One region of the Lelliottia sp. CFBP8978 genome, then DNA from elsewhere that is predicted to be linked to it. Evidence: predicted binding sites of a transcription regulator. Region 1 holds the regulator's gene; each other region holds the start of a gene.
The links. The regulator PurR, encoded in region 1, represses purine synthesis genes. The targets are predictions, from matches to a motif close to CANGCAAACGTTTGCNTG.

Region 2: a site for PurR is predicted at 2,064-2,081, ahead of SOM82_RS00345 (nucleobase:cation symporter-2 family protein). Genes of this name have one in related genera too.
Region 3: a site for PurR is predicted at 2,458-2,475, ahead of purL (phosphoribosylformylglycinamidine synthase). Genes of this name have one in related genera too.

What each region holds. Positions count from the first base shown of each region.
Region 1 is NZ_CM188253.1:1,923,875-1,928,967, reverse strand. Features, by position in the region: gene SOM82_RS09050 (MFS transporter) at 1-600, opposite strand, end outside; gene cydH (cytochrome bd-I oxidase subunit CydH) at 763-852, opposite strand; gene purR (HTH-type transcriptional repressor PurR) at 1,149-2,174, shown strand; gene punR (DNA-binding transcriptional activator PunR) at 2,190-3,101, opposite strand; gene punC (purine nucleoside transporter PunC) at 3,216-4,415, shown strand; gene cfa (cyclopropane fatty acyl phospholipid synthase) at 4,713-5,093, shown strand, end outside.
Region 2 is NZ_CM188253.1:76,332-81,424, forward strand. Features, by position in the region: gene SOM82_RS00340 (AsmA family protein) at 1-498, opposite strand, end outside; gene SOM82_RS00345 (nucleobase:cation symporter-2 family protein) at 618-2,012, opposite strand; gene recG (ATP-dependent DNA helicase RecG) at 2,115-4,196, opposite strand; gene trmH (tRNA (guanosine(18)-2'-O)-methyltransferase TrmH) at 4,196-4,984, opposite strand; gene spoT (bifunctional GTP diphosphokinase/guanosine-3',5'-bis pyrophosphate 3'-pyrophosphohydrolase) at 5,092-5,093, opposite strand, start outside.
Region 3 is NZ_CM188253.1:3,175,481-3,180,573, reverse strand. Features, by position in the region: gene yfhb (phosphatidylglycerophosphatase C) at 1-286, shown strand, start outside; gene tadA (tRNA adenosine(34) deaminase TadA) at 349-855, shown strand; gene mltF (membrane-bound lytic murein transglycosylase MltF) at 743-2,293, opposite strand; gene purL (phosphoribosylformylglycinamidine synthase) at 2,560-5,093, shown strand, end outside.

The sequences.
Region 1 (5,093 bases):
ACGAACCAGCACCGACAACTCTTTACGGACATCAGGCCGCTCGCCCGCTTCTCCTTTTGGCAGCGAGAAGAACAATGCCACCATCGCAACGACACCTAACAGCGCCGTAGCGAGGAACGACATCCGCCAGCCAATGACCTCGCCCAGCCAGGTCGCCGCCGGAACACCGCCAATATTGGCAATGGTCAGCCCCATAAACATGGTGGCAACCGCGCTGGCCTGTTTGTGTTTTGGCACCACGCTTGCAGCCACCACCGAGCCGAGGCCAAAGAACGCGCCGTGGTTCAGGCTGGTCAGAATGCGTGACAGCAGCAGCGTGGTGTAATCAGGAGCCATCGCCGAGAGCACGTTGCCCAGCGTAAAAATCGCCATCAGGAAAATAAGGGCATTGCGGCGTGCGCGATGAGACAGCAGCAGCGTCATCAGAGGCGCACCAATCATCACGCCAATGGCGTAGGCGCTGATCAGCATACCCGCCGCCGGAATAGAGACGTCTACCCCTCTGGCAATAACCGGCAACAGCCCCATTGGGGAAAACTCGGTGGTGCCAATCCCAAAAGCGCCAATCGCCAGGGCCAGCAGAGGAAAATTGATTTTCATTGTTCAACTCCGGATGCCGTGTCATTACGCGACACAGAACTAAGAAGTCAAAAGCATGACATCAATCACAAAAAATGAGAAGTTAACAAATCAGCAAAAGATTTTTGCAATAAGGGTAACAATCAGAGAGGAGAACGAGGGAGAGTCTCTCCCCCGTTTAAATCAGTGCAGTGCAGCGGTCAGACCCGCAGCGACAATCAGAGCCAGAACAATAATAGTTGTCGTCAGCGAAAACTTAAGATCGGTACTCATCAATTTTTCTCCTTTTAATCTCCCCACGAATAGTGAGCTTGCTCATTTTTACACAGTTTACCCCAAAAATCTTCCTGGATTTAGGCTGATAACCGTTTTTGCTCTTCCCCTTTTCATCAAGATGAGACAAAATTCCACGCTAAATTTATAAGCGTACCGGCCACTGACCCCCTCCTGACGTTCTGAGTCGTTTTCCCGGCGTATCGCAATTTACATTGCGAGATAAGGGTGAGAGAAGGCAAACGTTTACCTTTAAGTATTTCAGGAGTTTAAGATATGGTCTGGAGTGACATGTAATGGCAACAATCAAAGATGTGGCGAAACGCGCAAACGTTTCCACTACAACCGTATCACATGTAATTAACAAAACCCGTTTCGTTGCGGAAGAAACGCGCAACGCGGTGTGGGCGGCGATCAAGGAACTGCACTACTCCCCCAGTGCCGTTGCGCGTAGCCTGAAAGTCAACCACACCAAATCTATCGGCCTGCTGGCCACCAGTAGCGAAGCGGCCTATTTTGCCGAGATCATCGAAGCGGTCGAGAAAAACTGTTTCCAGAAAGGCTATACCCTGATTCTGGGCAATGCCTGGAACAGCCAGGAAAAACAACGCGCGTATCTGTCGATGATGGCGCAGAAACGCGTCGACGGCCTGCTGGTGATGTGTTCTGAATACCCGGAGTCAGTACTTTCCATGCTGGAGGAGTACCGCCACATTCCGATGGTGGTGATGGACTGGGGTGATACCCGCGCTGATTTTACTGATTCCGTCAACGACAACGCCTTTGAAGGCGGCTACATGGCGGGCCGCTATCTGATTGAGCGCGGTCATCGTGAAATCGGCGTGATCCCGGGTCCGCTTGAGCGCAATACCGGCGCTGGGCGTCTTGCTGGTTTTATGAAAGCGATGGAAGAAGCGCTGATCACCGTGCCAGAAAACTGGATTGTACAGGGCGACTTCGAGCCGGAATCCGGCTATCGCGCGATGCAGCAGATCGTCTCCCAGTCGCACCGTCCAACCGCGGTCTTTATCGGTGGTGATATTATGGCGATGGGGGCTCTTTGCGCAGCCGATGAGCTCGGTTTGCGCGTGCCGCAGGACATTTCCGTGATCGGGTACGATAACGTGCGCAACGCCCGCTACTTCACCCCGGCGCTGACAACCATTCACCAGCCGAAAGACTCGCTGGGTGAAACAGCCTTTAATATGCTGATGGACCGCATCGTCAGCAAACGTGAAGAATCACAGTCGATTGAAGTACACCCGCGTCTGATCGAACGCCGTTCAGTTGCAGATGGTCCGTTCCGCGACTATCGCCGTTAATCTGAGGGGAGCCGGTTACTCCGGCTCCTTCAGCCACTCTTTGTTCAGCGTTTCACTGTCCCCCAGATAATCCAGCAGCCACGCCAGCGCAGGCGACATATCGTTTTGTTGCCAGGTCAGACAGCATGCCGCATCCGGGAAGGGATTTTCCAGCGTCAACGCCACCCACTCGCCGCGATCGATGCGAGGGCGAGCGAAGTGAACCGGCACCATCCCCACGCACAGCCCGGCGGAGAGACAAGTTGCCGAGGACTCCCAGTCTGGCGCAACCACGCGTCGCTGGTTATCCAGTAGCCAGGTAATGCGTTTAGGCAGCGAGCGGGAGGTATCCTCCAGCACCAGTGAAGGCCAGTTGCGCAACGTATCATCGCTCAGCGGGCCGTCCATTGCCGCCAGCGGATGATGGCGGGCGACAACGCAGGTCCAGCTCAATGAGCCCATATCCCGAAACGCATAGCGCCCACCCACCGGGATCGCCTGCGTCGCCCCGATCGCCATCTCTACCCTGCCATCCGACAGCGCATCCCACACGCCATTAAATACCTCCTGCGAGACGCGAAGTTCTACGTCCGAGAAATGGCGATAGAAGTCGACGATCATCTGCCGGGTGCGTTCGGGTTTAACGATATTATCAACCGCAATAGACAGATGCCCGCGCCAGCCATTGGCAATCTGCTGGCACTGTTCTCGCGTGATCATCATTTTTTTGATAACAGAGCGCCCTTCTTTCAAAAACCACGCGCCTGCTGGCGTTAGAACCACGTCGCGGTGACGACGCTCAAACAGCGGAACCGCCAGCCACTCTTCCAGCTGACGCACCGTATAGCTGATAGCAGAAGGAACGCGATGCAGCTCTTGCGCCGCACCGCTAAAGCTGCCATTGCGAGCGACCGCATCTACCACTTCCAGGGAATATTCAGACCACATTTTTTGCCTGCAAAATTTTTGAATGCAACCGCCAAATATTAGCGTTTCACAAGGCAGATTGCACTCCCTACACTTTGCGCCAGTGTGTACCTGCCTTCTTAGGAAAATATAACAATGCAACCCAACAAAGGATTTTTGGTCTGGCTCGGCGGCTTAAGCGTGCTGGGCTTTTTGGCCACCGATATGTATCTGCCCGCGTTCGCCGCGATGCAGGCCGATCTCCAGACGCCTGCTGCAGCCATCAGCGCCAGCCTGAGCGTGTTTCTGGCCGGCTTTGCCTTCGCCCAGCTGCTCTGGGGACCACTTTCTGACCGCTATGGCCGCAAGCCTGTGTTACTGATCGGCCTGGCTATTTTCGCGGCCGGTTGCCTCGGGATGCTGTGGGTGCGCGATGCCACCTGGCTGCTGGTCCTGCGTTTTGTTCAGGCCTTTGGCGTGTGTGCCGCCGCCGTCACCTGGCAGGCGCTGGTCACGGATTATTATCCGGCCTCACGGGTAAACCGTATTTTTGCCACCATTATGCCGCTGGTGGGTCTTTCTCCGGCGCTGGCACCGCTGCTCGGCAGCTGGATCCTGGTGCATTTTGACTGGCAGGCCATCTTTGCTACGTTGTTCATCATTACGCTGGCCTTAATGTTGCCGGCCTTGACGCTGAAACCTGCGCCGGCCAAAACCGCTGAGAATAATGAAAGCCGGGTAACCTTCCTGTCGCTTCTGCGTTCGCGCGCTTATCGCGGCAATGTGCTGATTTACGCCGCCTGTTCTGCCAGTTTTTTTGCCTGGCTCACCGGGTCGCCATTCATTCTGCATGAGATGGGTTACAGCCCGGCAGTGATTGGTCTGAGCTACGTCCCACAGACGATTGCTTTCCTGGTGGGCGGGTATGGTTGCCGCGCGGCGCTGCAAAAATGGCAGGGTCACCAGATGCTCCCCTGGCTTCTGGTTCTGTATGCCGCCAGCGTGATCGGCACATGGGCTGTCGGGTTTATACCCGGCGCGTCGTTGGTCGAAATCCTGATCCCGTTCTGTGTGATGGCCGTGGCTAACGGTGCTATCTACCCTATCGTGGTGGCCCAGGCTCTGCGCCCGTTCCCACAGGCAACCGGCCGCGCCGCAGCACTGCAAAACACTCTGCAATTGGGTCTGTGCTTCCTGGCGAGCCTGATTGTCTCTGCGCTGATTGCCACACCGCTGATGACCACCACCAGCGTGATGCTGGTTACCGTGGCGCTTGCCCTGCTGGGGTATCGCATGCAGGCGTCAGCGAAAGCGCTGACGGACGACAGCTCAAAGGCTGAATCGAGCCGGGCATAGTCGCGCATTGAATTATATTAAATTCATGTGATTAGGTTGCTAACAATTTTCTGTTGAATCACCTAATTATGCCGCCTATACTGAAACTGGCTTAGATAATTACGATAATTATTATGTGTTAACGGGAGCCGGAGTGCTCCCGTTTTACCATGGAAGGCTTTTCGGCAAGGGTTATCTCCCTTCCTCTGTTCTACGTCGGATATTAGCCTCACGGACACTCCGTGAGATTTCTCACAAACCCAAAAAAACAGCTACGCTGTTTGAAGGTTCTGATCACATACAGGTGATGGAGAAGCTATGAGTTCATCGTGTATAGAAGAAGTCACCGTACGGGACGATGACTGGTTCCGGATCGTTAATGAATTATTGAGCCGGGCAGGTATCACTATTAACGGACCTGCCTCCTCTGATATTCAGGTCAAACATCCCGATTTTTTTAAACGCGTTTTACAGGAAGGGTCCCTGGGGCTGGGCGAAAGCTTTATGGATGGCTGGTGGGAATGCGAGCGACTGGACCTTTTTTTCAACAGCGTTCTCCGCGCCGGACTGGAAAATCAGCTCCCCCGCCACCTGAAAGATACGCTTCGCATCGCCTCTGCTCGCCTGTTTAATCTGCAAAGTAAAAAACGGGCATGGATCGTCGGCAAAGAGCACTACGACCTGGGCAACGATCTGTTT
Region 2 (5,093 bases), 1.8 Mb from region 1:
AATCTGCGCTTTTTTGCCGAGCACATTGCCTGCTTCCGGCTGCCAGGGGCTCACGCCGCCTGTTACTTTCTGCGCACTCAGATCCCACGCAGTATTGGGGCTGTTAAACGCCATGTTATTCAGCTGCAGGCGGTCGGCCTGGAAGGGGAGCGGAGCGGTCTGCGGCGAGAGATTGAGCGTGCCATCGGTCAGGGTGATGGTATCCATATGCACGGGATCGGTGAGCTGGCGACTGCTCAGGCCAATATCGACCGTTTTTGCCACCAGTGTGGCCGGTTTGCCGTCGCGACCAAAGGTGACATTTTCCAGAATGAGGTGAGAAGGGGATGAAAACCGGTGATCCATCAGATCAAAATTGAGTTCGTAATCGGTATTAACCGTCACCCAACTGCTCACCTGAGCCGCGCCCCAGCGGGTCTGAATAAGAAAATAAAAGGCCAGGACTGCGATCATGACCGCAATCAAAATCCAGAGGAGTAGCTTTCCAATAAATTTCATCGTCTTCCATCCCGTCAAACGCACATAGAGGAGTTATGCACGATTTATGCGCAATGCTCAAGGCGGGATTCGTGTCATTAGGTATCACGGCAGGCAATGAGAGCCTGCCGTGATAACCGTTAGTTTTTTTCAGGCGGGAAAACGAGGTTCAGAATGATGGCAGTGATGCCGCCAGCGGCAATCCCCGAGGAGAGCAGATTTTTCACCCAGTCTGGCGCAAATTGCAGGATCAGCGGCTGCTGAGAAACCCCCAGGCCTACGGCCAGGGAGAGCGCGATAATCATGATCGCACGGCGGTTTAACGGCTCACGGGAGACAATACGCACGCCGGAAGCGGCGATAGTGCCGAACATCACCAGCGTTGCACCGCCCAGCACCGGTTCAGGAATGTGCTGCACAAAACCACTCACCGCCGGGAACAGTCCGAGGACGATCAGCATCAGCGCAACCACAAAGCCCACGTAGCGGCTGGCTACGCCGGTCAACTGGATCACGCCGTTATTCTGGCCGAAGCAGGAATTCGGGAAGGTGTTGAATACGGCCGAGACAAACGAGTTCAGGCCATTCGCCAGCACGCCGCCTTTTAAGCGTTTCATATAGAGCGGGCCAGAAACGGGCTGTTCTGAGACGTCTGAGGTGGCCGTGATGTCGCCGATGGTTTCCAGCGAGGTAATCATAAATACCAGCATCAGCGGCAGCAGCAGGCTCCAGTCGATACCTAAGCCGTAATACAGCGGCGTCGGGACCATGATCAGCGGGCTGTTGGCTGGAGCGGTGTTCTCCGGCAGCATGCCCAGCGCCCAGGCCATCAGATATCCGGCCGCCATCGCGATCACCAGAGAAGCCACACGCAGGTACGGGTTACGCTGACGGTTGAGCAGAATAATAATTGCCAGCACCACGCCCGCCAGCAGCAGGTTTTTCGGTGCGCCAAAGGTGTGGTCGCTCATGGCCGCATAGCCGCCGCCGATAGAGGTCAGGCCTACCTGAATCAATGACAGGCCGATAATCATGACCACTACGCCGGAAACCAGCGGCGTGATCACCCGGCGCGCCAGATGCAGGACGCGGGAGATCACCATTTCCGTACAGCTTGCCAGCATCAGCGTGCCAAACAGCGCCGCCATCATCGTCGGCACATCGGCACCGCCGGTTTTCAGTGCTGTTCCACCCATGATCAGCGGAGCCACAAAGTTAAAGCTGGTGCCCTGAATCGAGAGCAGCCCTGACCCGACCGGACCCCAGGCTTTAATTTGAATAATCGAGGCTACACCGGATGCAAACAGCGACATGCTGATGATGTGTTGAGTGTCCTGGGCGGGTAATCCCAGCGCCTGGCAAATCAGCAGGGCAGGTGTGATAACGGCCACGAACATCGCCAGCAGGTGCTGACATGCTGCGAACAGAGTCTGTGCCAGAGGCGGGCGGTCTTCAAGGCGGTAAATTAATTCACTATTATATTGAACCTGCGCAATCGGTTGCGCATCTGGCGACTCTACGGCGTTAACGGACATCGGCGGCAATCCCACGGTGGAAAAGCGGGCATTTTATCTGACCGAATGGTAAAAGCAAACGATTGCATTTAAAAAATTTAAAAGCGTATCTGGCGGGATTTATCAGGCGTTGGAATAACGTTCGGTTTCCGGCATCCAGCGCTCAATCAATGCGGCGGCCTGGGCAGGATGGCGTTCATGAATGTAGCGTGCAAGCCTTTGAACTTCCGGGATGAGAGACTGATCGCGCAGCAAGTCGGCGACTTTGAATTCGGCATTACCGGTCTGGCGAGTGCCTAACAGTTCACCAGGCCCACGGATCTCAAGATCTTTTTGCGCAATCACAAAGCCGTCATTGCTGTCGCGCAGGACCTGCAGGCGCATTTGTGCCGTTTTGGAAAGCGGGGATTTGAACAGCAGCACGCAGTGGGAAGCGACTGCACCACGGCCAACGCGGCCCCGCAGCTGGTGGAGTTGCGCAAGACCCAGACGCTCCGGGTTTTCGATGATCATCAGGCTGGCGTTGGGGACATCCACACCCACTTCGATGACCGTTGTGGCGATCAGCAAATGCAAATCGCCCTGTTTGAACGACTGCATCACGGATTGTTTTTCCGAGGGTTTCATACGGCCATGCACCAGTCCGACGTTCAGCTCGGGTAGCGCCAGCTTCAGCTCTTCCCACGTCGCCTCTGCGGCCTGGGCTTCCAGCAGGTCGGACTCTTCAATGAGTGTGCAAACCCAATATGCCTGTCTGCCTTCCTGAGTGCAGGCATGGCGTACTCGTTCGATGATCTCTGAGCGGCGCGTGTCCGGGATAGCCACCGTGGTGACCGGCGTTCGTCCCGGAGGGAGTTCGTCGATAGTCGATGTATCCAGATCGGCATAGGCGGTCATCGCCAGTGTTCGTGGGATGGGAGTGGCCGTCATGATCAGCTGGTGAGGGTGAAAGCCTTGTTGAAGCCCTTTTTCCCACAGCGCCAGCCGCTGATGCACGCCAAAGCGGTGCTGTTCGTCGATGATCACCAGCGCAAGGCCGTTAAACTGCACCTGTTCCTGGAAAATAGCGTGGGTACCGACAATCATCTGTACCTGACCGCTGGCGATGGCTTCCTGTTGCGCAAGACGTGCTTTGCCTTTTTGCTTTCCGGCCAGCCAGCCCACTTCAATGCCAAGCGGGGCGAACCAGTGACGGAAGTTATTGGCGTGTTGCTCGGCAAGCAGTTCTGTCGGTGCCATCAGCGCCACCTGTTTACCGTGAGCAATGGCGCGCAATGCAGCCAGCGCGGCAACCAGCGTTTTACCGGAACCTACGTCTCCCTGAACCAGGCGCATCATCGGCACGTCGAGCGCCATATCGCGTTCGATCTCTGCGGTGACCCGCGCCTGTGCGCCAGTCGGTTTGAAAGGCAGCGAGGCCAGAAGCTTATTTTTTAACGCATCGCTTACAGCAAGGGATTGCGCATGAAAACGCTGGGCACCGGCGCGAAGCGCCAGCATGCTTAGGTTATGTGCCAGCAACTCTTCAAGAATAAGCCGACGCTGTGCCGGGTGCTGGCCGCTTTCTAGATCGCTGAGCTGTAAAGAGGGCGGCGGGCGGTGCAGTGTGCGAATAGCTTCCGGCAGGCTCATCATCCCCTGTGCCAGCTCGGGCGGCAGCAGCTCGGTAATGGCGCAAGTATCGAGCAGTTCAAGCGCCTGATCGGTAAGTTTGCGCAGCGTTGCCTGTTTAACGCCTTCGGTCGTGGGATAAACTGGAGTGAGTGTCTCTTGCAGTTCCGGCGTACTGAGATCGCCCTGCACGCGGTATTCCGGGTGGATCATCTCCGCGCCGTATTTGCCTCGTTTGGCTTCGCCATACGCCAGCACCCGACGCCCTGCGGCGAGGCTATTTTTCATCGCCGCGCTGAAGTTAAAGAATCGCATGGTGAGAATGCCGGAACCATCACTGATCTGACACGTCATCATTCGGCGGCCGCCAAAAGAGATATTACAGTTCAGGACTTCGCCTTCCACGGTGGCGTAGATACCAGGTAGCAGATCGCCGATGGCATAAAGCTGGGTGCGATCTTCGTATCGCAAAGGGAGATGCAGGAGCAGATCCTGCACGGTGTGCAGACCGATTTTTGCCAGCTTATTGCTTTGCGCCGCGCCAACGCCCGTTAGCGTATTCAGCGGAACGGCATCGAGCAGGCGGCCGTTCATTACTCTTCATCCTTCAGGCGGTCTTCATTTCTTCCGGCTACATAGCGCGCGGGATTGTGCTCATTTATCGTAGCAGTGACGCCGGGATGATTGCGGGTTTCCTGGGATGATTGCATTGTTGTCCACCACGCGGCATCGGCTTCGATTTCACCTTGTGCGTTGACGTGGGGATAGGGCAGGTTTTTTTGCTTTGCGACGCGGGCAAGGACAGGATAACCCCCCTCGAACAACAGACGCTGCTGTTCATCTTCAGGAAGCATGCTGTTTTCGCGCTCATACATCCCCGCATTCTGCCGCTGGCGCTGCGCTTCATACAAAATCAGCGCGGAGGCAACAGATACATTTAAGGACTGCACCATGCCCGTCATCGGGATAATAATGTCTTGATCCGCCAGATCCAGCGCTTCCTGGGTGATCCCGGTTTTTTCCTGACCCATCAGAATGCAGGTTGGGCGGGTATAATCAATCTCGCGAAAATCGACGGCTTTATCAGAAAGATGGGTCGCCAGAATCTGCATACCGCAGCCTTTCAGATGCGATACGGCTTCGGCAATCGTGGGATGGGTTTTGACCGTCACCCAACTGTTACTGCCCGCCGCGCTGGAGGCCATGGTGCGTATCCGGTTGCCGGGCCAAACCGCGTGGACTTCATGTACGCCCACGGCGTCCGCAGTGCGAACGATGGCAGAGACATTATGAGGTTTATGAACCTGCTCCATACAGACCGTCAGGTCAGGCTGACGTCTGGCGAGCATCTCACATATACGCGCATAACGCTGTGAATTCATAAACACTGCATCCTTCAAATTGCCTCGACTCGTTATTCGGCCCATTTATGGGCCTCACCCCGACGGGGCCAGCGCAAGCGCTGTTCATAATGATTCTGTGTTTAAGGCT
Region 3 (5,093 bases), 1.3 Mb from region 1:
GATTACCGGTTCGCCGCAGCCGCTGGTGGAACAGGTCTATTTCGACACACCCTGGCTACCGCGGGTTAATCTGATCGCCACCCAAATGGATCGCCGATACGGTGGCTGGGTGCTGACCCTGCGCTGTCTGGGCCATGAAAAGGTGGTGCAACTGGAGAAAAAAATCGGCACACCGTTGCGTCTCTACAGCGGTTACAGCGACAGTAAACAAGACAACCCACTTCTTTACTTCTGCCAGCACCGCTGGCGCGTTACCCCGGCGGGCGATCTTCAGCAACTGGAATGATTTTGTGTATAAGCATAACGGGTGTGTATAATGCCGCCCGCTTTCCACTGGAGACCGTTGCGTTGTCTGATCCTGAACTCAACCATGAATACTGGATGCGCCATGCGCTCACGCTTGCCCAACGCGCCTGGGACGAGGGTGAAGTGCCCGTGGGCGCCGTTCTGGTACATAATAACCAGGTGATTGGGGAGGGATGGAACCGCCCGATTGGCCGCCACGATCCCACTGCGCATGCCGAAATCATGGCTCTGCGTCAGGGCGGCATGGTGCTGCAAAATTATCGTCTGCTGGATACCACGCTCTACGTCACTCTTGAGCCGTGCGTCATGTGCTCAGGCGCAATGGTGCATAGCCGCATCGGTACGCTGGTGTTTGGTGCGCGAGATGAAAAAACCGGCGCGGCGGGTTCACTGATGGATGTGCTTGGACACCCGGGCATGAATCATCAGGTACAGATTATCGACGGGGTGCTTGCACCAGAGTGTTCGGGGCTATTAAGTGATTTCTTTCGAATGCGCCGTCAGCAGAAAAAGCAACAAAAGGCTGAATTGAAGTCCTTGGGTGGTTGAGCTCGTGCACAGACACCACCGGGTAGCTCTGCGCCAGCTGTTTCGCTTCCGTCACTTCTTTTTCTTTCTCCATCAGATAACCTACCAGGCTTATCTGATACTTACGAATATTCTCCACGTAGGCGTACGCCTCATGTCCACGCGCGTATCCGTAGGTGAGCTTGTTGTACCAGGGTTTCTGGCTTAACAGCGGTAAACGCTGTTTTACGTCAGACCAGCTGTCAGGATTACCCTTCGTTTTGGCGGTCAACGCGCGGGCGTCAAGCATGTGCGCGTAGCCCATATTGTACGCCGCCAGCGCAAACCAGATCCGCTCTTCTTCCGGCACGGTTTCCGGCACTTTCGCCATCATATCCTGTAAATAACGCGCGCCGCCGCTGATGCTCTGTTCGGCGTCGGTACGGTCAGTCAGGCCGAGGCTCTGCGCCGTATTTTTGGTCAGCATCATCAGGCCGCGTACCCCGGTCGGCGAGGTGGCTTGCGCGTCCCAGTGCGATTCCTGATAAGAGATCGCCGCCAGCAGACGCCAGTCTATCTCCTGAGCATATTTCTCAAACAGCGGCTGCAGATCGGGCAGAACACTGTCCACGGCGCGCAGGAAGCTGCGGGTATCGACATAATCAAAATCGCCGCCATGACCGAGATATTTCTCCTCCAGCCGCGCGAGGATGCCGTCTTCGTTCATTGAATTGAAGAAATCGAGCATGGCGGCGGAAAGGGTCTGGTCATCATCGAGCGGACTAAACCAGGTGACGGGCTGCTCGTCGGTGACATCCAGCGCAACGGCAATCTCCGGGTGAACGCGCTGGAACAAACTGATTGCCACAGAATCGGCGATCGTATAGGCGAGCTTTTTGTCCTTCACCTGCTCCAGCAGCGCCGTGGTGCCCAGCTTTTCATCGACCTTCCAGCTGAGATCGGGATATTTCTTCTCTTTCAGCGAACGCAGGTCGTCAATCACCACATGGCCGGGGGCAATCGTCAGTTGCTGATCGTTAAGTGTGGCCAGTGAGCGTGGACGAACGCCGCCCACGCGATACACCAGCTGCTGTGACACAGAGTAGTAGGTCGGTCCCGGCTGATAGTTTTTACTGCGTTCGCTGTTATAGACCAGTCCGGCGGCCAGCATGTCGGCATCGCCGTTATCCAGATCGTCGAACAGCTGGCTGATATTCTGGCGTACGGTGATTTTGAGGTTAACGCCAAGATAGTCGGCAAACTGCTGCGCCAGCTCATAATCCAGGCCGGTGATTTTGCCGTTAATATTGTTGTAGGTGAGGGGCGAGTTGATGGTACTGACGCGCAGCTCCCCTCGCTCCTTAATTGCAGCGATGCGATTTTCGGCTTTGCCGAACCATGGGATTGATGGCCATAAGGCCGCTGCCAACAGCAAGGTCACAATGCCGATGAGCAGATAATTAATCTTTAATTTTTTCAATTAGTTAATTCTCTGCGCCGTGCGATGCCTCAGTATGCTGTAGCCATGTTAAGAATAAGGTTTGCTATTGAATGTGCGGCATTTTGCGTAAACTTGCGCCAGTTGGCAACCAATTAGAGAGTTTGGTCACATCAATTGATAAAGAACGGTATTGATTTTATTTCGACGCAAACGGTTTCGTCGGCGCTCAGGATTCTCTATAATGACGCCCGTTTTCCCCTTGCGCACACTGTAAGCGCCTCAGGCGCTTCGAAGACGAGAGACTTATGATGGAAATTCTGCGTGGTTCGCCTGCACTGTCTGCCTTCCGTATCAACAAACTGCTGGCACGTTTTCAGGCTGCCGATCTTCCGGTAAGCCATATTTACGCTGAGTATGTCCATTTTGCTGACCTGAATGCTCCATTAAATGCGCAGCAACAGGCGCAGCTCGAACGTTTGCTCAAGTATGGACCGAGTTTGAGCAGCCATGCGCCAACCGGCAAACTGATCCTGGCGACACCTCGCCCTGGCACCATCTCCCCCTGGTCTTCTAAAGCCACCGACATCGCCCACAACTGCGGGCTGACCCGGATTAATCGTCTGGAGCGCGGCGTGGCGTATTACGTTGAAGCCTCGACCCTGACGAAAGAACAATGGCAGACGGTTGCCGATGAACTGCACGATCGCATGATGGAGAGCGTGTTTGCCTCTCTGGACGACGCGCAGCAACTGTTCTCCCACCATCAACCCGCACCTGTTCAAAGCGTGGATTTGCTGGGGCAGGGCCGTCAGGCGCTGATTGACGCTAACTTGCGTTTAGGGCTGGCGCTGGCGGATGATGAGATTGATTACCTGCAGGATGCGTTCGTTAAGCTGAACCGCAACCCGAACGATATCGAACTCTATATGTTTGCGCAGGCCAACTCTGAGCACTGCCGTCATAAAATTTTTAATGCCGACTGGATTATCGACGGCGAAGAACAGCCGAAGTCGCTGTTCAAAATGATCAAAAACACCTTTGAACAGACTCCGGATCACGTGCTGTCGGCTTATAAAGACAACGCGGCGGTGATGGAAGGTTCCGAGGTTGGCCGCTTCTTCGCCGACCGCGAAGCAGGGCGCTATGATTTCCATCAGGAGCCGGCGCACATCCTGATGAAAGTGGAAACCCATAACCACCCGACGGCAATTTCGCCATGGCCAGGCGCTGCGACCGGTTCCGGCGGTGAAATCCGTGATGAAGGCGCGACCGGGCGCGGTGCAAAACCAAAAGCGGGCCTGGTGGGCTTTTCGGTGTCTAACCTGCGTATTCCGGGCTTTGAACAGCCGTGGGAAGAAGATTTCGGTAAGCCGGAGCGCATTGTTACCGCACTCGACATCATGACCGAAGGCCCCCTCGGCGGCGCGGCGTTTAACAACGAGTTTGGTCGCCCGGCGCTGAACGGCTACTTCCGTACCTATGAAGAGAAAGTGGATAGCCACAACGGCGAAGAGCTGCGCGGCTACCACAAGCCGATCATGCTGGCGGGCGGGATCGGTAATATCCGTGCCGATCACGTGCAAAAAGGCGAGATCACCGTTGGCGCCAAACTGATCGTGCTGGGTGGCCCGGCAATGAATATCGGGCTGGGCGGTGGCGCGGCATCATCTATGGCCTCTGGCCAGTCTGATGCGGATCTGGATTTTGCCTCTGTGCAGCGTGACAACCCGGAGATGGAGCGTCGTTGCCAGGAAGTGATCGACCGCTGCTGGCAGCTTGGGGATGCAAACCCAATCCTGTTCATCCATGACGTCGGTGCGGGCGGTTTGTCAAACGCCATGCCGGAGCTGGTGAGCGACGGCGGGCGCGGCGGACGCTTTAACCTGCGTGACATCCTGAGCGATGAACCAGGAATGAGCCCGCTGGAAATCTGGTGTAACGAATCTCAGGAACGCTATGTGCTGGCGGTTTCCCCCGATCAGCTGCCGCTGTTTGATGAACTGTGCCGCCGCGAACGCGCACCGTATGCGGTGATCGGCGAAGCCACAGAAGCGCTGCACCTGAGCATGAACGATCCGCATTTTGACAATCAGCCGATTGATCTGCCGCTGGATGTGCTGCTGGGCAAAACGCCGAAAATGACCCGCGACGTGCAAACCCGTCAAGCTGCGGGCAAAGCGCTGGATCTGCACGGAATCACGATGGCTGATGCCGTGAACCGTATTCTGCATCTGCCGGCGGTGGCTGAGAAAACCTTCCTTGTTACGATCGGCGATCGCTCGGTAACCGGCATGGTGGCGCGTGACCAGATGGTGGGACCGTGGCAGATCCCGGTGGCGAACTGCGCAGTGACCACCGCGAGCCTGGACAGCTATTACGGCGAAGCGATGGCGTTAGGTGAACGTACGCCGGTCGCGCTGCTGGACTTTGCGGCTTCTGCGCGCCTGGCGGTGGGTGAAGCGCTGACCAACATCGCCGCCACGCAGATTGGCGATATCAAACGCATTAAGCTTTCCGCTAACTGGATGGCCGCGGCCGGTCATCCGGGTGAAGACGCCGGTCTGTACGAGGCGGTGAAAGCGGTGGGTGAAGAGCTGTGTCCGGCTCTTGGCCTGACGATTCCGGTGGGCAAAGACTCAATGTCGATGAAAACCCGCTGGCAGGAAGGAAGCGAGCAGCGCGAGATGACCTCTCCGCTGTCGCTGGTGATCACCGCGTTTGCCCGCGTGGAAGATGTCCGTCATACCATCACACCGCAGCTCTCGACGGAAGACAATGCGCTGTTGCTGATTGATTTGGGTAAAGGCCACAACGCGCTCGGCGCAACTGCTCTGGCTCA